3 regions of the Endozoicomonas montiporae CL-33 genome follow, and region 1 is predicted to be linked to each of the others. Evidence: predicted binding sites of a transcription regulator. Region 1 holds the regulator's gene; each other region holds the start of a gene.
What was found. Region 1 encodes FNR, which switches genes on or off when oxygen is low (the NO sensors DNR and NnrR bind a similar motif). Its sites were predicted from a motif close to TTGATNTANATCAA; they were not measured.

Region 1 (7,776 bases):
GCTCATGCTGCTGCTCTGTCTGATGACGTTCACAACGGTGCTCAGGGCGGCACCGGAAAAAGATTACTGGTCATTCTGGGATAAACACGACTCGCACAGCCAGCTGGAAGTGGATCACAGTGACTGGCAGATTATTCTGGATAAATACGTCCGCTACTCCGATAAGCTGCAGATGCATACGTTTGTTTATGGTGGTGTCAGTCGTGAAAACTCAGAACGATTGCGTGGCTATTTGAAAAATCTGTCTCAGATCGACCCCGGAACCCTGAATAAAAACGAGCAGCTGGCCTACTGGATTAATCTGTATAACGCCTTAACCGTTGAGCTGATCTTAAAAAACTATCCGGTGAAATCCATCACCAAACTGGGAAAAGGCTGGTTCCGCGTGGGGCCATGGGATGATGAGCTGATCTCCATCGCCGGAAAAGAACTTTCTTTGAATGATATTGAGCATCGTATTTTGCGGCCTATCTGGAATAATGCCCGTATACATTATGCGGTGAACTGCGCCAGTATTGGTTGTCCCGACCTTGCCCCTGAGATGTACACCGGCAAACGGATTGAAGCCCAGCTGGATGAAGCCGCCAGACGTTTCATTAATCAGAGCAAAGGCGTTAACTTTGTGGGTGGACGCCTGGTATTGTCGAAAATATTTGAGTGGTATGGTGGTGACTTTGCCGCTAAAGACGTTTCTGGCGAGGAAGGCGTCTGGAAAGAGTTGCTGCAGTTTGCCGATGCAAAGTTACGGTCTCGTCTGGAGGCCTATAAGGGCGGAATCAGCTACCGCTATAACTGGAAGCTGAATGAGTTCCGGCGTTGAGTCTCTCCTGCTCAACGGGAGTTTATTGCGTAGCCTGATCAGAAGCATTGCCAATGATTTTATCGCTGATGGCGAAAAGCATCTGCTGCAATCTGGGGTAATTCAACAACAGAAAAAATGAATATTTGTCTATCCGTTGCCGGTAGAGCAGTCGTTCGCTGTCGGTCAGTTGTTCATTGTCGGCGAGCTCTCGCACCAGCGCCATAATGCCTCGTCCACAGATCAGTGCTTCCAGCTCTGAAATGGCGGGTCGATTCAACCCCCCGTTTTCAAGCCTCTGGTCTGCCCATCGGATAGCAGCCCACAATGAACTGTCGTTGTTAATACTCTGTTTAACCATTTCAATCAGGAAGGGTGTCGCATTGTATTTCTGATTCAATCTCATCAAATACGATTGAATCAGCTCAGGATGCTTTTTTAATTGACGCAGTGCTCTTGCTCGATTCAAGTATCCTCTGGCCGAGAAAAACATCTTAATGGAAGACGACCCGGCCGCACTGGCAAGGTTCTCGTTGACCATTCTCTGGTAAGGCATGTATTCATGGAAGGGCAGGCGCCCGCTGGAAATGACCTCAAACAGGCTGTGGTCCCCGGTGGAACCTGCTACTGGCATGGGCCCGGATGCTTTGAGAAGCTCAAGATAAATTTTATGATCAAGGGGAAACGGGTTCATGATAACAATGCTGCGTTGATAAGCCTCTGAAGCCAGATAGGCGGTTTCAGTTTTTTTTATTGATTTCCAGTAGTCGCCGTTCCAGTAATGAATTTTAGCTGCGGATAGGGATTTTAATGATTCAACAACGGCGGGTATTTCGAGATCATTGAAAGTTAGAGGCATCATCAGAACCATATCGGACTTTTTATCCGAACTGGTTATGGAATGAATGAACAGCAGCTTTGCATAAAGGGTATGAAAGTATCCGGTGTAAAAATGTATATCGTCTCTATTGTTATTCAGTCGTTCATCAGCTTTTAAAAGTTGGTCGATGGCTTCGGTCAGGCCTTGAGGCATGCGGCTATAAGCTTTTAAAAATGGAGGATATTGATCATTAGTTTTACTTTGGGTTTCAGGGGACGGTCTTAGCAACAGACCGATGTTGTTCTCGTTGACCCCAAAAGAAGGGGTTAGCGGATGTTCAAGTGATGATCCGTCGTTGTATTCATCGAGTGTGTCCATGGCGAACACCTCTTCAACAAACTCGGGGGGAAAACACTGAAACTGTCATTAATGGTTAATTGATGCCCTGAAGGAAGCAAAGCCAACATTTCCAGATACTGAGCTTTATGGATAGAAGCGTCTATATCCGGTGAATGAATTTCCCTGAAATACATCCAGTTGACTTTGAGATCCATCAGAGGATCCAGGTCAGGAGGGGGAATGACAAAAGAATACACTGTCTGGCTTTGTGCCAGCTTTTGCAAATAGCTGGTGTTTTCTGTTGGGACATACTCGTCTTCACTGCCTTGGTACCAGATGTCATCTGGACGGGATGGAAAATTATATATTTTGCCTACCTTCTCTTCCGTTTCTTCACTGCCTCCCATGATTCTCTGGATGTTGGCATTCAGTATTGCCTGCTCCAGCAGGTCGGAGAAAGTCATTACATAAGAAAAGTTACCCATACCCTGATATCCTTCCGTGGTGAGGGTGATCAGGTCTTGCTGTGGGTTAGGCTCAGTCAGGATTGAGGCATAAAGCATGGCTGCATCTTTCTGGCCCTGCAGGCTGACCGGAAGGCCAAACAGTTTATCGGCACAGGCTGCGAAGGTAATAACCGAGGACAGAGATGTGCCGAGTAGAAGACGAAGAAACATGGCTGAAAAAAACCGGTTTAGGGTATTACCGTTTTTATCGTTGTGAAAAAGTAAAACTGAATTGGCATAGCGTTCGTTTATTAGTATTTAAGGGCTTCAGTAGCGTCGTCATTAACCGTTTGCCCTATCAACTAACTCATTGAAGTTGATAGGGCAAACATGATGCCAGAGAATGGGTCAGATGGTAGCTGGCCCAAAATTAATCACCTGCACAGTATCGTCTTCTTTGGCCGGGGTTGCTTCAGGAATATTTCCCGAAAAAATCTCCTGGCCATCTTCAAACTCGTAAGGCTTGCGCTCACCGGAGCGGTCAATGGTCAGGCTGGTGAAGTCGAACAGTTCGGTATCGGCCATCTGGGAAGGCGCAATATTCTGCATGGCGGTAAAGATGGACTCAATGCGGCTTGGGTGCCTCTTTTCCCACTCTGCCAGCATGGCTTTAATGTTTTGACGTTGCAGGTTCTCCTGTGAACCACACAGGTTGCAGGGGATGATCGGGTAGTTCTGGATTTCAGCAAAGCGGCTGATGTCTTTTTCACGACAGTAGGCCAGTGGACGGATAATCACATTGCGACCGTCGTCCGAACGAAGTTTGGGTGGCATGGCAGACAGGCGTGAGCCATAGAACATGTTCAGAAACAGGGTTTCAACAATATCGTCCTTGTGATGGCCCAGGGCGATCTTGGTGGCGCCAATCTCTTCCGCAAAAGAATACAGAGTGCCGCGACGCAGGCGGGAACACAGACCGCAGGTGGTTTTGCCTTCCGGAATCTTGGACTTAACGACAGAATATGTGTCGCGGTTAATAATGTGGTAAGGCACACCGGTAGTCTCAAGGTACTCTGGCAGAACGTGTTCAGGGAAACCTGGCTGCTTCTGGTCAAGGTTAACGGCAAACAGCTCAAAGTGGATAGGGGCACTTTTCTGAAGGCTCATCAGAATGTCCAGCATGGTGTAGCTGTCTTTGCCGCCTGACAGGCACACCATGACCCGGTCACCGTCCTCAATCATATTGAAGTCTTCAATGGCCTTGCCGGTGTGGCGTCTGAGTTTTTTCTGGAGTTTGTTAAAGTTGTATTTTTCTGCGCCAGTCAGGGTGGTCGAGGTCATAGATTTAGAACACTGATTCCGAGTTAAAGCTCGCGATTATAGCGGTGTGCAATAGTTAGCCGCAATCCGGTGCAACTACCAATAGCGACTGCGAGCAACAACAACCGCGAGAGCATTATTGATGTAGATCAATGGTCAGATGCTGTTTCCGTATAGGCAGAGTGTGTCATTATATGAGATAAAATGTTCTGCAGGGTTTGGATCATCCGCTAACTTTAATCTGTACAAGCGACAGACAGCCGACTGTGGACTTGAAGCAAGACCGATAACCTTTTATCAGGCGCTCTTGACTTGGCCTGTATTAACTTTCATGACCATTTTTGCTGAATTTACAGCAACTCAGGGATAGTCAGTACCAACAATAACCTTCGAAAACACAATATTCAGGGGATTTTTATGAGTGATCACAACAAGTTGAGAGACTGGATGCTAAACCGCCGTGATGAACTGAGCGAGCGGCTGCATAACATTAAAAAAGACGTCACTCGTAAAGCCAGTGCCGACTGGTCGGAGCAGGCACAGGAGCGTGAGAATGATGAGGTGATTGATGCTCTTGGTAATGAAGCAAAGATTGAACTGAATAAAATCAATCTGGCGCTTGATCGCATGAATAACGATGACTACGGCTATTGTGTTGGTTGCGGAGGCGAAATAGCACCTGCCCGTCTGGAAGCTATGCCCTATGCCGATCTGTGCATCAAATGCGCAGAAGCCCGCGATGCCCGTGGCTGATCATAGGCTGCGGATTGCTGTTGATGTCTGATTTTCTCCCGTCTGGCTGGTCTCCCCTGTGATCAGCCGCTCGTAACTGTCTACAAAGCTTTGCACTGAACCGGGGTTGTGGCGGTGAAAATGGTTATGCCAGAGTTTGCCAAGACCCTCGATATCATCTTTAGGCATTGAGTGTATGTTCTTTTCAGTTCTGCAATAGACCAGCCATGCAATAGCTGTTGCGTAAGAGAGGTTTGTCGCCAGCTCAAGGTGTGGATGGCAAAGAAATTCTCTCTGGCTGGCCAGTCCTCTGACCAGACTTGAAAGTTCTGATCGTTTCGCCAGATAAAAATCCCAGATATTTCGATGCATTCGCGGAGAAATATGGTAAATCCCCAGTGCCCGGTGATGATCCTGTTTGATATGAAATCCCAGCTCAGACTCTCGTGCAGCTGTTCCCAGTAACAGGTTTTCAGCCGTAGGGCTCCACATCTGGAGGTGTTTCAGGGTTGGACGAACAACGTGGAGGCGCAATTCCTTTGCACAGATTCCCATGCCTGAATCCTTGTTATGCATTATTCATTTTTATCGTATCACCCGCTTAATACTGAAGCACCAGACATTTGGAAATAAAGTGTAAGAAATATTGTACAGAGAGAACCGGTTGGTTCTCTCTCGGACAGCCTCCTAAGTGGCGGGAAGCATTATTCGCCCTCAAATGCACACAAAGAAAAAGTGGGAACGCCAGCATTTTGCAGACGACGGGAGCCACCGAGGTCGGGCAAATCCATAATGGCTGCGGCTTCAATGGTTTTTGCTCCGAGTTTTTCTATCAGCTGAACTGCAGCCAGAAGGGTTCCGCCGGTTGCAATCAGGTCGTCTACCAATAAAACGCGATCACCTTTGTGCAAACTGTCGGCGTGGACTTCCAGGCTGGCGGTGCCGTACTCCAGATCATATTCCACAGAGAGGGTCTTCGCAGGTAGCTTGCCTTTCTTGCGAAACAGAACCAGTGGCTTGTTGAGTACATAGGAGAGGTTGGAGCCGATCAGGAAGCCGCGGGCATCCATGGCGCCAATATGGCTGAAATCCAGTTCCATGTAGCGGTGGATAAAACTGTCCATCACGCCGCGCCAGGCTTTGGGGTTTTCAAAAATAGTGGTGACATCCCGAAATAGAACGCCGGGCTTCGGCCAGTCCGGAACGCTGCGAATCTGGGACTTAAGATAAAAATCGTCGATGATCATGAAATGGCAACCAGTTACTGTGCGTGTGATGTGAGGTTTGGTGGCTGGAACGGAAGCAACCGCCGGATGTGTACATAAGTACTCAACAATCCGGCAGGCTCCTGAATCCGATTACATCAGATCAGTTTGTTGCAATGATCTGCTCAATATCGGCGGCTTTCCCGCCAGCCAGAGAGCATAGTTGAACTGCATCACGAATTTCAATTTCCTTGCCAACGGCTGAAATCAGACCATTTTTCTGGAAACGTGTGAAAACGCGGCTGACCGTTTCTACCGCCAGTCCCAGATAGTTGCCCATTTCATTGCGAGACATGGACAGTCTGAACGACTGGGATGAGAAGCCACGGCGACGAAAGCGGCTGGCAAGATTGATCAGGAACGTAGCAATACGCTCATCTGCATTCTTCTTGGACAGCAGCATCATCATTTGCTGGTCTTCCCTGATCTTTTTGCTCATCAGGCGCATCAGGTGACGACGCAGCTCCGGGAAGTCATCAGACAGCATCTCCAGCTGCTCAAACGGAATTTCACACACCATGGTGGTTTCCATAGCCTGGGCGGATACCGGATACACGTCAGTGTCCATACCACTCAGGCCGAGGATTTCGCTTGGCAGATAGAAGGCAGTAATCTGTTCTTCACCTTCGTTAGTAGCAGTGTAGGTTTTGATGGCACCGGAGCGAACAGCGTAAACGCTGTCAAACGGATCCCCTTCCAGGAACAGGTGCTCACCTTTTTTCAGCGGACGACCGCGTTTAATGATGCGATCCAGATTGTCAATATCTTTCACACTCAACGCCAGCGGCAGGCACAGAGAGCTGAGACTGCAATCCCTGCAGGCCACATGGCTTGGTTGTCGGACGTTGGGCTTGGACGTCATCGAGTGCCCTCAAGGTCTTTAAATGCAAAACGCTGACTATTTTATGGAAAATATTTTGAAAGTGTAAGTGCGGTGTTGACCTACGAATGTTGATATTGATCGTTTTTTAAACTTAATTCGGCAAGTCGCATTTTGTTGCGGTTAATGCCTAGTCTCGTTGGTGGATGTTTTGTTCTTTTTTGGGGTTTTGAGCAGGTTTTTTGCGACTGGTTTGTACTGGGTTTCATCAGGAGCAATGTTTTGTTGTGTTGCTCTGTGGGGCTTCTATGGAATTATTGTGTAAAAAACGTGTCAGGCAAGGCTGATTTGATGAGGGAATATTCTTGTGGCTCTGCCTTCAGTTGATCATAGTGCCGGTGTTTTTGCTGACTGTTTTTGGGGGAATCAAAGGTTAACCGGTTAAAGTGAGTTAACCTTTGAACGTCTGAGCTTAAATAACTTTAGAAAAATGCTTCACATTATTTTGCTGCTGAAAATAACGGTCAAACACCATACAGATGTTTCTGATCAGCAGCTTGCCAGCCGGTGTTACTTCCAGAACTTCGGGTGTCACTGAGACCAGTCCGTCTTGTTCTAAAGGCTTTAGATTAATCAGTTCAGACAGGAAGTAAGTCGGAAAATCGATTCCGTATTGCTGTTCAATCATGGCTGGCTCAAGCCTGAAATGACAGATCAGCTCGTTAATAACGCTTTGGCGAATCTGGTCGTCTTTCGTCATTTTCAAGCCGCGATGCAAAGGCAGCCGGTTTTCATCAATGGCTGATTGATACTCGGCCATGTCTGTATGGTTCTGTGCGTAGGTTTTTCCTACCTTGCTGATTGAAGATACGCCCATCCCTACCAGATCGCACTGGCTGTGTGTGGTGTACCCCTGAAAGTTGCGATGCAGTGTGCCTTCTTCCTGGGCAATCGCCAGTTCATCATCGGGCAGTGCAAAATGATCCATGCCGATATACACGTAACCACTGTCTAATAATTTACGGGTGGCCTGTTGCAGTATCTGTAGTTTGACACTGGCATCGGGTAAATCTGCTTCACTGATGCGGCGCTGTGGCATAAATCGGTGTGGCAGGTGAGCGTAGTTAAATAGTGACACCCGGTCCGGTTGCATGGTGATGATTTTATTGATGGTGGTCATGAAGCCGTTCAGTGTCTGGTGAGGCAGACCGTAGATCAGATCCATATGGACGGAT
Region 2 (7,776 bases), 2.3 Mb from region 1:
CTTCAACGGCCTCTTCAGCCTTGTCCTGATCAATATGAATCAGGCTGGCGATGATGTTCATGCTGTTGAACAGAAAGTGAGGTCGAATACGCGCCTGCAAAGCCTGAAAGCGTGCGTTGGCGTTGGCAACGGTCTGGCGGGAGGCTTCGTGCTGAATATAAAAGTACCGCAACAGCATGGCCGTCATAATGAGAGCAATAAAAGCGTGACGTAATAATTGAGTCCAGTCCGGAAAGGTGAGCAGGAAGGCATCTTTCCATAGAAACCATTGTGCCAGTAGCGTCACCGTGAGGGTAATGATCAATACGGTTGCCAGAACGGCGGAGACAATGACGGTGATGGGTGAATGTTTCAGCAGCAGTCTGAGTCGGCACAACACAGCGGCACTGCACAGGGCTATCCACTGGACAAACAGGGAAGTGATGGCGAGTCGGTTCCAGTCAAATCCGTGGCTACCGGGAAAAGCCAGCACCTGAATCAGTACAAACAGCTCAGCCACCAACACCAGGATGAACACTGCCGAGGTGTGACACAGGTCGGGAATAAACAGATGATCACTGTTCTGTTTGTCGAGAGCGGAGTGTGGCATTGGCTGCTTGATTCATTGTTCTTATTGAAGCCTGTTCATATAATGCCGTAGCCGGAGCGGGAAGTACAAAGCTCTCAGAAGAACGAAAAGAGGTTAGACATGTCTGATAACAGTAATCAGCAATGGGGTGGACGGTTTAGCGAGGGTGTGGATGCCTTTGTGGCACGATTCACGGCATCCATCGACTTTGACCGACGCCTGTATCAACACGATATTGCTGGTTCCATGGCGCATGCCCGTATGCTGCACAAGGCAGGCATTCTGACCGGCGACGAGCTGAACGCTATTATCAGTGGTCTGGAAGGTATTCTGGAGGATATCCGACAGGGCAACATCGACTGGTCTGTTGAGCTGGAAGATATTCACATGAATATCGAAGCGCGTTTAACCGATCGTATTGGCGATGCTGGCAAAAAGCTGCATACAGGCCGTTCCCGTAATGATCAGGTGGCAACGGATATTCGTCTCTGGCTGCGGGATGAAATAGACCATATTGATCAGGAACTGAATCGCTTTCAGCAGGGCTTGCTGGGTCTGGCTGAACGTGAAGCCGATACCATTATGCCCGGTTTTACCCATTTGCAGACGGCACAGCCGGTCACCTTTGGTCATCACCTGATGGCATGGTTTGAAATGCTGGTTCGGGATCGTGAGCGTTTGCAGGACTGCCGCAAGCGTGTGAATGTTTCTCCCCTCGGTGCTGCGGCACTGGCAGGTACGACCTACCCCATTGACCGCGAGTTTACTGCACAACAATTAGGCTTTGATCGCCCGACCCGCAATTCGCTGGATTCGGTCAGTGACCGGGACTTTGCCATTGAGTTCTGTTCGGTAGGTGCCCTGATCATGACGCACCTGTCCAGAATGTCGGAAGAACTGGTGTTGTGGACATCGGCGCAGTTTAACTTTATCGATCTGCCGGATCGTTTCTGCACCGGCTCCTCCATTATGCCGCAAAAGAAAAACCCGGATGTGCCGGAACTGGTGCGGGGTAAAACCGGCCGGGTGAATGGTCATCTGATTTCCCTGCTGACATTAATGAAGTCTCAGCCACTGGCGTACAACAAGGACAATCAGGAAGATAAAGAACCTTTGTTTGATACGGTGGACACCCTGAAAGACAGCCTGCGGGCATTCGCGGATATGATTCCCCATGTCGAAGCGAAAAAAGACGCCATGGCAGACGCCGCCCGTCGTGGTTTCAGCACCGCCACCGACCTGGCTGATTATCTGGTCAGAAAAGGCATGCCGTTCCGTAATGCCCACGAAGTGGTGGGCAAGTCAGTCGCTTATGGTATTGAGCAGGGTAAGGATTTGTCTGAAATGACACTGGAAGAGCTGAAGGTATTCTCTGACACTATTGAGGCGGATGTTTTTGATGTACTGACTCTGGAAGGTTCGGTCAGTGCCCGTAATCATATTGGCGGAACGGCGCCGGAGCAAGTTCGGAGTGCAGTACACTTTGCTCGAAAAACATTAAAAGACTAAGACATTCTATTTGACAGGTCAGGTGTTCTTCCTGACCTTTTCTTTCCGCTCTTTTCAGTCAGAGACGATTGCTCTTCTTTAAAGCTGCTTCGAAAATTCATCAGAAAAGCTTGTAACGAAATCATAAAAAAGTGTTCAAAATCTTGTAGTTACTGGCATTCACTAAATGAAATTGTTGCCGAAACAGGCGTATGTTGACGTGTGTCATCCAATATGTTGATCGATGTTTTTCTTTGTCCGGACAGGGATTAGAGTACGACGCAGAATCTATCTGGTCGAAACGTACGCAACCTACAGAACGAAGACACACGAATGCACAAGTTAAAGAAATTAGCCCTTGCCATGACGGTTTCAGCGGCAGCAGTCACTGCTGTTGCCAAACCGGCTGCAGTGCCTGAAGTAGCTAAAAGCGAACAGCCCAATGTCATCATTATCTATACCGATGATATGGGCTGGGGTGATGTTGGCTACCACGGTGTAGACGATATTCGCACGCCGAATATCGATAAGCTGGCGGCTAACGGTGTGCATTTTCCTCAGGCGTATGTTTCGGCTTCTGTCTGCGGCCCTTCCCGTTCCGGTATGTTGACGGGTGTTTATCAGCAGCGCATGGGGGTTTACGGTAACTTCAAGGAAAATACCATTCCTCAAGATCAGCCGCTGGTAATGGAGATCATGAAGGATCAGGGTTACACCACAGGCGTCATTGGTAAATGGCATCTGGGTGATGGTACTGGTAAACCTAACGACCGTGGTGCTGACTTCTTCTATGGTTTCCTCGGTGGCACACACGACTATTTCCGCTCCCAAACTGAAGACGATGGACGTGTAATGTTCGCGCCTATCTTCCGTAACGATGAAGTTGAGCCTCCTATTCAGGAGCAGGACGGCTACCTGACGGATATGTTTACCGATGAGGCGGTGTCGTTCATTAAGCAGGCAACGGATAAAGACGAGCCGTTTTTCCTGTACCTTGCTCACCTTGCGGTTCACCATCCGTGGCAGGTGCCGGACAGTTACCTGAAAAGACTTGAAGACTTGCCTGTAAAAGAAGGTTTTGCAGGTGATGAGCGTCGTGTATTTGCCGGTATGACTCTGGCACTGGACGATGGCATTGGTGCAGTGATGGATAAACTGAAGAAGCAGGGTGTTGACGACAATACTCTGGTATTTTTCATGAGTGATAACGGTACGCCAGCGGGTCAGGGTTTTGAACGTCCACGTCGTAAACAGCGTGGCGAAACCACCATGTCCAGCCCGGGGCCATTCAACGGCTTCAAGGGAACGACTTATGAAGGCGGTGTTCGTGTACCGTTTGTTATGCACTGGCCGGGCATGGTGCCAGAAGGTTTGAAGTACGAGAAAAAGGTCAGCTCGCTGGATATCGTTCCGACCATTGCCTCTCTGTTCAAAGGCACGAATACCGGCAAATTCCCGTTTGATGGCAAAAATCTGCTGCCTTATCTGAACGGAAAAATGGGTGAAGATGCCAAGCCTCACGACACCCTGTACTGGCGTCGTGACGAGGACTATGCGATTCGTGATGGTGACTGGAAACTGACCCAGAACCGTAACCATGGCCCACGTACCATCCGCCTGTTTGACATGGCGAATGATCCGGGTGAGTGGAAAGACCTTGCGGCAGAAAAGCCGGAAAAGGCTCAGGAACTGAAAGACAAGTTTGATGCCTGGGAAGCGACTCTGCCGATTAACCAGTTCAGTCCGAAACCCACCAACCGTAACTTTGATTACGACAAGGGGAATCGGGTGGATGTTCAGGAAAATAACAAAGCGGTTTTGTCCCGCGGTAAACGTTAAGCGACAGGGCCAGACTCAATGTCTGGCCATATGCGCCCTTACCGGATTGTGTTTCCAGGATAGTCCGGAATCAATCTGGGTGATTTCAAACGACAGGGCGCATATTATTTGACCTCTCGTATTAACGGGCTCCAGCCAGTCCAGCAGCAGTCTGTTAATGGCCTCTCCACTTTGCTTCAGCTGTTCAACTGTTCTTCCAGCCCCGATTCTGAAATTCACGTGAACATAAGCGTATTGTGAGTCACCACTGGTGATATGGTGATGGTCACTGGCAAATGCACGACAACGCAGCCCTGTTAACGGAAACAGTGAAGACTGTTCGATATAGCCCTGAACACTTTCAAACAGTTCGTTAAAGTCGGCATGAGGCTCCAGATTGCTGGAATAGTCGATGATTAAATGGGGCATAGATCACCTGTTATATTGATATCCTGCTTACGTCTTAGCCATAAAGTAATTGCGGCAAAAACAGTGAAATCTGGGCTACCAGCACAATAATCGCCAGCCGGATCAGGTCGGCTATCCAGAAAGGTGTCACCCCTCTGAAAATAACGCCGGTATTGATGTCTTTTAATATGGCACTCAGTACAAAGACATTCATACCCACGGGCGGCGTAATCAGGCTGATTTCAGTGACAACGACCACAACAATGCCGAACCACACCAGATCAAAACCAAGGTTGGCGACCAGCGGGAAAAACACCGGAACGGTCAACAGCAACATGGACAGGGACTCAAACACCATGCCCAACAGCATGTAAATGACCAGAATGGCAAAGATAACCAGCATCGGTTGCAGATTCATGTCGATAACAAACTGCAGCAGGTCGTCAGGCAGTCCGGCACGGTTGATGAAGTTGGAAAAAATCAGCGCACCAATCAACACGCCAAACAGCATAGCGGTTGTGCGGGTCGAGTCGGTAATCACTTCAAACAGGGTTTGTAATGTCAGACTCTTGCGGAACAGGGCAATCAGAAACGCACCACCGGCACCAATGCCTGCCGCTTCAGTGGGCGTGAATATACCGCCATAAATGCCGCCCATGACCAGTGCGAACAGAGCGATAATGCCGCGCACTTCCCGCATGCTTTCCCAGCGCTCTTTCCAGTTCAGCTTTTCACCACGCGGGCCGGATTTCGGGTTTCGCCAGACAATATATTGGACTGCAGCAAGGTAAAGCAGCACACCCAGTAAACCGGGAATAAAACCGGCCGCAAACAACTCCCTGATGCTCGTTTCGGTTAACAGGCCGTACATGACCAGAATCACACTGGGAGGAATCAGAATGCCCAGCGTTCCACCGGCCGCAATAGAGGCTGTTGCCAGACCATCGGAATAACCAAACTTGCGCATGGGTGGCATGGCGACTTTTGCCATGGTGGCAGAGGTTGCCAGGCTGGAGCCACAAATGGCAGAAAAACCACCACAGGCGACGATGGTTGACATAGCCAGACCACCCCGACGATGCCCGAGGAATGCATAGGCAGCGTTGTATAATTGCTGTGACATGCCGGAATGAGTGATCAGGTTGCCCATCAGTACAAACAGGGGAATCACCGACAAGTGGTAATCCTGTGCCGTATCAATCACCCGTCGTGACGCCATGGTGAGAACCGGACGCCAGTTAAAGTCGGCCATATTTCCCAACGTCAGCCCCTGCATGGCAGCAAACCCGAAGAAACCGACCAGTCCCATCGCCAGCGCAATGGGCATCCGGATAACGATGATTAAAATCAGCAGGACAGCGAAACCAATTAATGCAGCTTCCATAAAACAGCCTCCTTTACCTGCCGGGTTCACTGACCTGATGGTCAGAGAGGTGAGGTTTCTTCAACCATAAACGCCAGATGCCCCACAGCAACATACCTGCTGCAGTGGCCCAGCTCATAATAGCAATGTATTGAACGACGATGCCCACGGGAAACGACAGAAACTCTGTGACTTCGTTGCGTCGAATAGAACGTGCAGCCAGCTCCCAGATACGGTTAGCCAGCGCATAAAAAGCAAAGCTGATAAGCAGACCAGACAGGGTTCCCAGTATTTTGATCACCAGTGCCGGAAGAAAACGGTCAAGAATATCCACCACCACATGTCCACCCCGCCAGGTAATCACCGGCATTTGTGCAAATACCAGCAGCGCAATGCCAATCTCGGTCATTTCTGTGGCACCGTTGAGCGGGTTGCTGAAGAAATAGCGGCCGACCACGTCAATACACGTCACCAGCATAAGGATTAACAGTGCCAGCCCGGCCAGTGTTTCCAGAATCAGGGCAACCCAGCGCAATGCGCCGGGCTCCTCGTAGTTTTCCGTTAACCATTTGCTAAAGCTCATAAGACTTACTCGCTGGTTTCAGAGGTATAATACCAATTCCCTTTTCTAAACATGAATTGCGCAGCCATTCTGAATCACGGGAGCTGCGTTGGAACTCCTCGCAATAGCTCGCTATTACTCGTCGTTCCGCCTTTATGCCCTTCAGGGTATTGTCCCGCGACCCAGAATGACTTGCTCATGGTCATATTTAGAAAGCGGAATTGGTATAACCGGTGGCAAGAGCCAGATACTCATCAAGCACTTTCTGACCATCAACACCACGGGATGAGGCTTTCTTCACCCAGTCACTGCGAACTTCCGAAGTGATGCGATCCAGTGTCTGGTAGATCGGTGTCGCCTGATCCGCTTCGGTGTAACTTACGCCGGACTCGGATGCCACAGAGAAACCGTCAATATTAGCCTGTTCCCAGACTCTGCCTGCCATAGCCGAAAACTTTTCACCAGAGATAGAAAGAATGGCGTTACGATCTTTACTGCTCAGACCATCAAGAAAGTCTTCACTGGCAAAGAATGAGAAGCTGCCACGGAACACACCGCCGGGCACGCTGATCATCTGGCTGATCACTTCGTTCAGACGCAGGGACTTTTGGGTCATGGGCGCAATCATCACGCCGTCAACCACACCCTGTTGTAACAGTTCATAGACTTTTGGTGCCGGAGCACTGACATTGGTGACGCCCAGTTCATGACCGATCTGGGAAGCAATACCACCGGGAGCGCGGATTTTCAGGCCTTTCAGATCGTCCAGTGTCTCAACCGGCTTTCTCAGTTGTAGTGCAGCAGCCCCTTCAGTAAACAGACCCAGCAGGGTAATACCCTCGTGCTCACCAGCCTTTGACAGGTATTGCTCATTGATTCGCCAGTAAGCGACAGACGTTGCTTCAGCAGTGGCGTTGGTCATGGGCATTTCAGACAGTTCTGTCAGTACAAAACGACCGGGCACGTAGGCATGCAGTGACCAGCCTGCATCGGCGACACCGTCTTCAACCAGATCAAAGTAACTTCTTGGATGACCCAGGTCGTATTCCAGTTTGACCTTTACTCTTCCTTCCGTAGCTTCTTCAACCCACTCAGACCAGATTGGAAATACTTCAGCATTCATTGGGTGTGTAGGTGCCAGCCAGGTGGCGATTCGAAGTGTTGTGGCAGCACTGGCTGACAGAGTAAACAAGGTGGATGCAACCGCGATGGTTGCCAGTGCAAAAAGACGTAAAACTGATTTCATACCGAGCCTCGTTATTGTTGTTTTATAGAAGGTCACGTTAAGTGACCTTCATTGGGCGATCAGATTCAAGAGTCAGGCACCCCATTTCGGGATGTGGTGTGAACCGAGAGAGATGCAGACATTCTTGGGTTCTGCAAAGACTTCGTAACTGTAGGTTCCGCCTTCGCGCCCGGTGCCGGATGCCTTAACGCCTCCAAAGGGTGTGCGCAGATCTCGCACGTTCTGGCTGTTCACAAACATCATGCCGGTTTCAACCGCTTTGGCGATTCGATGTACACGGCTGCTGTCATTGGTCCACAGATAGGATGCAAGACCATAGTCGT
Region 3 (7,776 bases), 2.7 Mb from region 1:
TGCTACCCGGATTGGCATTATTGTAATGCACGACCATTGACTGTCCCTGCCAGCTGATTCTTGGTGACGCTGACCCCCAGGAAGCAGGTGTCCTGGCCCAGCCTGTAGAAGGGGCGTTATCATTCATTTTGTACAACCATGATACACCCTCATCATCCGTTCGAATGACTTCATTGGTGTCTGCCGGATCAGTACAGCGTAATACATCGCCCGCTGAATCCGTTTCACGAATCATGGTGACTTCACTGATATCGAAACGCACATCAGACTCAGAGTGAATTTCGAGAGGAATCACTGTCTTGTTGAAGCTTCCGAGGGTGTCGCGGAAGCAACTGGTTGGAACTTTAATGGTCTGGTATTCCGGAGAGCCCGCAATAGCGTGAAAAGCGCTGGTGAGATCAACATAGTGCGGATCGGCAATTTCTACATTCTTATCAGTACTCGCCGTCATCCTGATGGATTTAATGTCGTAGGAACAGTTGCGCCCGAACTCATCACACACTTCAGTTTCCAGTGGCCGGTCATGAACACGAACAGCAAACTGGATAGTCCCACCGACTTCGTAGTAACCCAGGTCAACAGGGAGGTTGTTGGCGGTTTTCAGTCGTATTTTAGCCGGTTGCCCTTTAGTGACCTGGACGCTGATATTGCCCTGCTCTTCAACGGGCTTGTCCATTACGCTGGCAATAATGTTATCGCGAACAACAGGTATGCCCGGGATGACATCAGCGGTCAGGCCAGCATGATCTTCTATCTCAAACATCATGTTATAGGAAGCGTCCTGACCGTACAGGTAAGTTCTTCGAGCCAGGTTCGAGCTGTAATCGAAATCATCCTCTAAACAACCGGTGAGTAGAGATATCGATAAACCACCGAGAATCAGGGACCTGACAGCATTATTCATAGAAATATCCAGTTTCTTATATAACAAAATAGGTATTGCCAATGATGAGGAGTATTAACTTCCTGAAGTACTGATTATTCAAGGGACTCATCAATATAAATTGAAACGTTTCATCAGCGAGGTGAGGATAAGTGAGTTATCGGTCAATATCAAGACCATACACATTCACGCATGGTGACCCAAAAACGATATAGGAACTCGCTCAAAGCGGATGAATAAAGGCTTTTCACAAAAAATAAGAGCTTTCCCTATACGCATCCGTCTGTTTTTTTATATGTTTTTATGTTGTTAGATTGATGCAAATCAAAAGAGCGTGATAAATATTGGTATTAGTTGAATCTATTTGTCTACTGCCGTACTATCGCTTCAGCGGAAACGTTTCTGCAAATCATGATGATAGATTAAGTCGTTTATTGCAGGGCTTGACACGCTTCAGGCTTTAACAACCACAACAGATTTCCGTGTAGTAAGGATTTTGTATGAATAAGACCGTTAAATCGATACTTCTTGGCAGTCTTTCGCTGTCAATGTTAGCAGGCTGCAATAGTGATGATAGCAGGGAGGATTCAACAGACCCGGCTCCACAACCCCCGGAAATTGTAGCTGAGGAAGTGGTTATCTATGGTCCGGAAACCACCCGCGACTTTCATATGCGGGTCACTAACAGGAATAATTTTACATTTGATATTCCTGAAGACCTGACTTTGCGAGCTGGCAATATCACCACTCAGCCAGGCCTGACAGTAGACCACACCCATGCGGAAAAAACGAAGTATGGCAACCCGATTAACATAATAATCGGTAGCAACGATGAAGGCTCTGTCATGATGACAAGCACCACCGGCCAAATCATTGACCTATCTGAGGCAACGATTGACGGCACCTTGCAGTTTGACCTGAAAGTCAACAGCAAACCAGCAAAAGGCTCCAAGGTCTTTCTGACAATGAGCCACGAGAATCTGTCCGTTGCAAACCCACTACCGCCAATACCAAGCCCTACCGGGATCTCAGAGCAAACAATAGACATCACAGGCGCTTTCAACGCTTACTCTGGCGGGGCAAAGCAGACGGTAAGGGTTCCACTCGCCTGTTTCAACACTGAAGAACATGAGTTTGATTTCAGCCAGACTATCATGCCTTTTGGCCTGCATAGCGACAGCAACCTGGATATCGACCTGAGCAATATCCGCTTTGTGCCAAATTCAACAGGCCACCGTTATGAACTGCAGTGTCAAAAGCCTGACAATGTCCAAACACTGGCCTCCTCGAATGCTCATAATCTGTTTACGCGCGGCAACAACCCGGATAATGATGATGGCTTTACCGGTTGGGCCAGGAAATACAAAACATGGAATGGTGGTGGAAGCACAAAAATCAGAACCGATGTTGTTAATAAGGACAACAACAATACCCGTCATCTGCTAGTGACCTTTATTGAGTCCCAGCCCGCTGGCAGGGGTGGCCTGCTGCTCGACCCGAACAACAACAATATGGACTGGTCTGAGTTTGTGGAAAATGGCGTTCTCAGATTCCAGTTGCGAGTAGATGACTACGCCCTGCATCCAACCCGGCAGTTGCAGGTAAGTTTTGAAACCGCAGGAAACAACTCCAACAAAATCACGCTCGATGAAAACTGCTCCGAAGGAGGCTGGGGCTGGGTTGAAGTACCCGTTAAAGAGCTGATCACCCGTGCAGACGGCGTCGTTGACACTACCATCATTCAGAACGTAAGAAACGCCATGCATCTCGCGCCTGCTGATATCAGAGGCCAGGACACACTGCAAGGCATCGCCTACAGACTGATTAACGTCACGCTCCAGCCGACACCAGGCAATGAAATTACAGAAGGCTACTGCCAGAGGAAATAATAAGCGAATCAGGGAACTCACCATTTAAAGGGTGTACGCCGACTTATTTTCAAAAGCCGAATTAACTTTTTACTTGTTAGTTCGGTTTTTTTATGTTTTTTGCACCTTGCTATTCTGTATGATCAGAAAAACTGCATCAGATCATTGAAGTCAAAACAAATTTGTTTGACTATATATCCACCTTTTAATTAACAAATGTTGTTGCCTGTTGACACGTTGTCGAATGAAACAACAACGCATCTGTAGTAATTAACCATGTTTAAGAATGTACTCACCGCAGTGGCAGCCGGTGTATTAACCTTTGCTCCCGTTAGCTTTGCTGATTCTGCGCCAACTAATGATACAACCCCAATGAAAGCCCGCTTTAAGTTTGATATTAACGAACTCCATGATTGCTATAACGACGGTGAAATCATGTTTTTTCGTAATGGCAGGATGACTTACGCAGGCGACGACTTTATTCTGAGGGAGCCGAAACAGTGGCTTGTTGGGGGCGAAGTGAAACCCGGCGATAAAATTGGTTTAGAACTCTCTGAAGTCAGAATTGAACACGAAGAAATGTCCCTTACCTTATTTGACCTGAACGGCAAGCGGGAACTACGTAATCAGAACAATATGCCAGAAGCTGGCGACCAGTGGGAAATCATCATCAGCGACGGCGTTGTTGCTTTTGGTATTGGTTTTGAGCACAAAACGGCCATGCTGGCACTGTCTTTTGATCTCTTTGACTTAAACAACCCTGAAAACAGGACACGACTTGATTACAGCCTGAGCTGTAATCAGGAGCCGATTCCTGAACAGAACAGGCAAAAAGGGTAATGAATCCAGTCTTCGAGCCAGCTTCCGGAATAAACTGACCAAGCACCTCGTTAAACAAAATCCCATTCCCATACAGAAACATGGGAGTGGGTTTCGCTATAAAGATTGTCAGCGAACTATGTCAGGTATCAGGGTAAAAAGAGATAAAATGCTTGCGATGCTAAAAAAAATCCACGAATCAGCAAATGTGGGAATACTGATCCGTGGTGTCTCAAAAAACAACACTGCCAGATAGGCAATCAGGAGATTTTACAGGTGCCACTCCAGTCACGAGTAGTTAAAAATGAAAGTTAATGCCCGCTTTTGTGAACAACTGCTTTCTGTCACCGGCACCTCTTAAGTTTCCTGTGTAAAAACGATCGTACTTACGATAGGAGACTTCCAGTAAAGCCTGTAGGGTTTCATTAATTCTGTAAGTGTTCAGGAAAGTATATCGGTTTATGAAATAACCGGTATCTGTATCTTTATTGAAGTTTTTATTTCTCTGAAAAGAGAACTCTGAACGAAGACCGTTAGATAATGAATGGTTAAGTGTTACTTTACCAAACTGGTTCAGGTTTGTTTGACCAAGATGATTCTTGTTTTGGTTGCGCGTTAATTGAAACTGAACATGGCGATTAGGACGATAGCGATAGCCTATCTGGTAACGAGGATCCTGCGTTTCATAATTATTAGTCTCATCTATCTCTGAGCCATCATCAATATAGAAGCTCTGTTCTCTGTAGCGATAGTCAACATGGGCATTAAAGTTGTGACTACCAAAACGCTTATTGCCACCGACTTTAATGATATAGGTGTCTGTATTATTTAAACGCCCACCCTGATTGCTTCTGCCAAACCCACTGAAATTGGTATATTCAAACTCGGCAAACCAGTTAGCGGTAGGGCTCAAAACCTGTTCAAATCGTGGAGCCAGCTTCATCCAACGGGTTGGAGCGTCAATCAACTCACCGTTTTCTCCTCGGCTGACATTTGACTCATTCATGGCATAACGGATACGCCAGTTAGGATGGAATTTGGTGTTACCATCGAAAAGTACTTTTTTAAACTCGCTGCGACGCTCTCTGTTTCCATAGGTGTTATCGGATAGTTCAATACCCGAAAAGATACGGGTTCGCTTCGGACCATTTTTGTACAACCATGGGTTATTTCGTCTTCTTTGCTGTCGTTCGTTGCGTGCATTACGTGCATTGTTAGCAGACATATTGTAGCTATCAAAAACATCCGAACTGATCTCAGGAAGATTCAAACTTTCTTCCCAGGCTTCAACAACTTGTTTCTCCAGTGCCGTAACAGGTAATGCAACTGAGCCAAATACAAGAGGAAGTAGTAGCTTTTTCATATGATTTTTTCGCTAATCTTTATTCGTTACCGCTGGAATATAAAAGAGCTGCATTACTTACGTGGTTTCATACGGGCAGCAAATTATTTGAACAGCATGAAAGATAAACGTTTCGACCAACGTCGTCAATATCGAATAAGTACATTTGTTTTCGTTAAAAATGACTACAGAACCCTAGAATCACGGCTTTTCGCATAATCACACACATGAAAAGGCCTGATAAAACCCGCTAATGTTTGACTTGTGTCATGCTTTGCCAGCTTTATGCTGTCTAATTCAGCCTATTGTAAATAGTAAACATTTCTCAACTTTGTATCTGCTACTTGAGCATTTAAACAACATCACAATTAAACAAGTGTGTCGGGCGCATAAAACGCATAAAAATTGAATAATTAACGCACACCAAAATTCTATAGGTCTTAATAAACAGCTACTCGCTACTCCATGAGGGTAGATTACTGACCTGTATCATAGAAACAATTCTTTGGCATTTTGTTCTCAGTTTGATCCTTATAGAGTGTGCAGTTTTTACACTTATGAACTCAACTTCCTGTAAGCGATAAATAGAATGGCTGTCGCCTGTAGTGAAAGAGGTCATACTTTTTACAGTAAAGGGCATAACAACCTCATGACTTTGCCGTCTTTAAAGAAAGTTGCCTTAGGGCTAACATTTTCAGCTCTGGCCTGCAACGCCTCTGCAGGCCCGGTTCCGGCACAACGAGCAGCAGAACTTCAACAGCAGCCTAATATTGTCATCATCTTTACCGACGATATGGGCTGGGGAGATGTGGGGTACCACGGCTTTGACGATATTAAGACACCCAACATTGACAAACTGGCAGCCAATGGCGCGCACTTTCCCCAGGCTTATGTTTCCGAATCTGTCTGTGGCCCATCCCGCTCCGGTATGCTGACCGGTGTCTATCAGCAGAGAATGGGCATCTATGGCAATTCCAGCGAAAACCATATTCCCCATGACCAGCCTCTGGCGATGGAAATAGTGAAAGACCAGGGGTATGCGACTGCTGTCATAGGAAAATGGCACCTTGGCGACCCGACAGGTAAGCCGAATGAGCGTGGCGCTGACTTCTTTTATGGCTTTCTGGGTGGCTCTCATGACTACTTCCGCTCCCAGACCGTAGATACGGGCAAACTGCTCCTGGCCCCTATTTATCGTAATGACGAAGTAGTTCCTCCAATTCAGGAGCAGAACGGCTACCTGACTGAAATGTTCACTGATGAGGCCGTTGGCTTTATTGAGCGCTCGGTTAAAAAAGACAAGTCGTTTTTCCTGTATCTTGCCCACCTGGCTGTCCACCACCCATGGCAGGTGCCAGAATCTTATGTTGAGCGACTGAAAGACCTGCCTGTGAAAGAAGGTATTGCTGGTGAAGAACGCCGGCACTTTGCCGGAATGGTTCTCGCGTTGGACGACAGCATTGGTCAAGTCATGGATACCCTGAAAGAACAGGGTGTTTACGACAATACCCTGATTGTTTTCATGAGTGATAATGGTACTCCTGCCGGTCAGGGCTTTGCCCAGCCACGTCGTAAAAAGCGGAACGAGACCACTATGTCCAGCCCCGGCCCCTTCAATGGCTTTAAAGGCACTAATTATGAAGGAGGTATTCGTGTACCGTTTGCCATGCAATGGCCTGGCGTCATTCCGGCTGGCCTGAAGTATGAGCCAATGGTAAGCGCACTGGATATTGTTCCAACCATTGCTTCCCTGTTTGAAGGTACCAATACTGGTATATTCCCGTTTGATGGCACCAACCTGCTGCCTTATCTTCTCGGTGAAAAGCCTGCGGATGCCATCCCTCACGAGACGTTATACTGGCGTCGTAACGAAGAGTACGCCATTCGCGATGGCGACTGGAAGCTGACCTTCAATCGTTCACACGGTCCTCAAACCATCCGTCTGTTCAATATGGCGAAAGATCCGGGGGAGTGGGATGATCTTGTCAGCAGGGAGCCAGGGAAAGCTCAGGAGCTCAAGGATAAGTTTGACGCCTGGGAAGCCGGTCTGCCGGTCAACAGGCTCAGCCACAGACCAACTAACCGAAACTTTGATTACGATAAGGGTCATCGTGTAAACGTCAAGGAGTTTAACCGTAACACGCCTTAATACCTTGCTGGTTCAGGGGTATCACCTGCTTGATACCCTTGCCACACGGCTGTTGGGCAGGAATAGACTATGAACACGGGGCATTGGTGGCTGAAAGAAGGGATTGTCTACAGGAAAAAAGAGCCTGGAAGATCAGGCTCTGTCAGTCAATCGTTCAGGATTACGCCCTGTCCTTACGCTGCGAGGCTCTCCACTCCTGCATGTCCCTGCGCTGCTTTCTTGAAAGCATCTTGTTGAGGGCGTCGTTGTAATTGTTACGGTTAGCTCTGCGGGCCGCGTTACGGGCATTCCGATCATCAGGAAACTCTTTGTTTGCGGCCTGCTGCTGTCGGTACAGATTTTTCTTCAGCTCCATCAGTTGCTTTTGCTTGTCTTCAGACAGGTTGAGTACGCGGGTCTTCTCCTGAACCTGTTGCCTGAAGCGCATCATGAACTGCGGTGGCACCTGATCGGCGTGGGCTGTTGGAGCAGCGTGAGCTGCGGTAACGCTCATGGAAGTGCTCAGAACAAGACCTGACAATATGCTTACGATAGCCTTTTTCATCTTTTACTCTTAAAACAACAACGATTAGAAGAATTTACACGAAATGTTTCGGCAATATTGACTTTACATAACGGAAAGGATGAGTTCAACACTCCTGTAACGTATATGATAAGAAGTAGCTCAAAATATTACGCAAAGTTAAACAATTCTGATACAAGTCAATTTATTAGT

Region 2: the regulator FNR is predicted to act here: its motif matches at 2,272-2,285, upstream of EZMO1_RS02200 (sulfatase family protein).
Region 3: the regulator FNR is predicted to act here: its motif matches at 5,392-5,405, upstream of EZMO1_RS04410 (sulfatase family protein).

What each region holds. Positions count from the first base shown of each region.
Region 1 covers NZ_CP013251.1:3,664,967-3,672,742, reverse strand. Annotated here, with positions in the region: gene EZMO1_RS16820 (DUF547 domain-containing protein) at 1-820, shown strand, start outside; gene EZMO1_RS16815 (hypothetical protein) at 843-1,997, opposite strand; gene EZMO1_RS16810 (hypothetical protein) at 1,946-2,635, opposite strand; gene ttcA (tRNA 2-thiocytidine(32) synthetase TtcA) at 2,813-3,745, opposite strand; gene EZMO1_RS16800 (TraR/DksA family transcriptional regulator) at 4,142-4,477, shown strand; gene EZMO1_RS16795 (hypothetical protein) at 4,478-5,011, opposite strand; gene EZMO1_RS16790 (adenine phosphoribosyltransferase) at 5,161-5,703, opposite strand; gene fnr (fumarate/nitrate reduction transcriptional regulator Fnr) at 5,825-6,583, opposite strand; gene hemN (oxygen-independent coproporphyrinogen III oxidase) at 7,014-7,776, opposite strand, start outside.
Region 2 covers NZ_CP013251.1:497,355-505,130, forward strand. Annotated here, with positions in the region: gene EZMO1_RS02190 (sensor histidine kinase) at 1-589, opposite strand, end outside; gene argH (argininosuccinate lyase) at 689-2,077, shown strand; gene EZMO1_RS02200 (sulfatase family protein) at 2,390-3,895, shown strand; gene EZMO1_RS02205 (5-carboxymethyl-2-hydroxymuconate Delta-isomerase) at 3,911-4,303, opposite strand; gene EZMO1_RS02210 (TRAP transporter large permease) at 4,338-5,666, opposite strand; gene EZMO1_RS02215 (TRAP transporter small permease) at 5,680-6,228, opposite strand; gene EZMO1_RS02220 (TRAP transporter substrate-binding protein) at 6,416-7,453, opposite strand; gene hpaE (5-carboxymethyl-2-hydroxymuconate semialdehyde dehydrogenase) at 7,526-7,776, opposite strand, start outside.
Region 3 covers NZ_CP013251.1:994,171-1,001,946, forward strand. Annotated here, with positions in the region: gene EZMO1_RS04390 (putative glycoside hydrolase) at 1-904, opposite strand, end outside; gene EZMO1_RS04395 (putative glycoside hydrolase) at 1,384-2,772, shown strand; gene EZMO1_RS04400 (hypothetical protein) at 3,028-3,591, shown strand; gene EZMO1_RS04405 (hypothetical protein) at 3,869-4,933, opposite strand; gene EZMO1_RS04410 (sulfatase family protein) at 5,502-7,061, shown strand; gene EZMO1_RS04415 (hypothetical protein) at 7,222-7,554, opposite strand.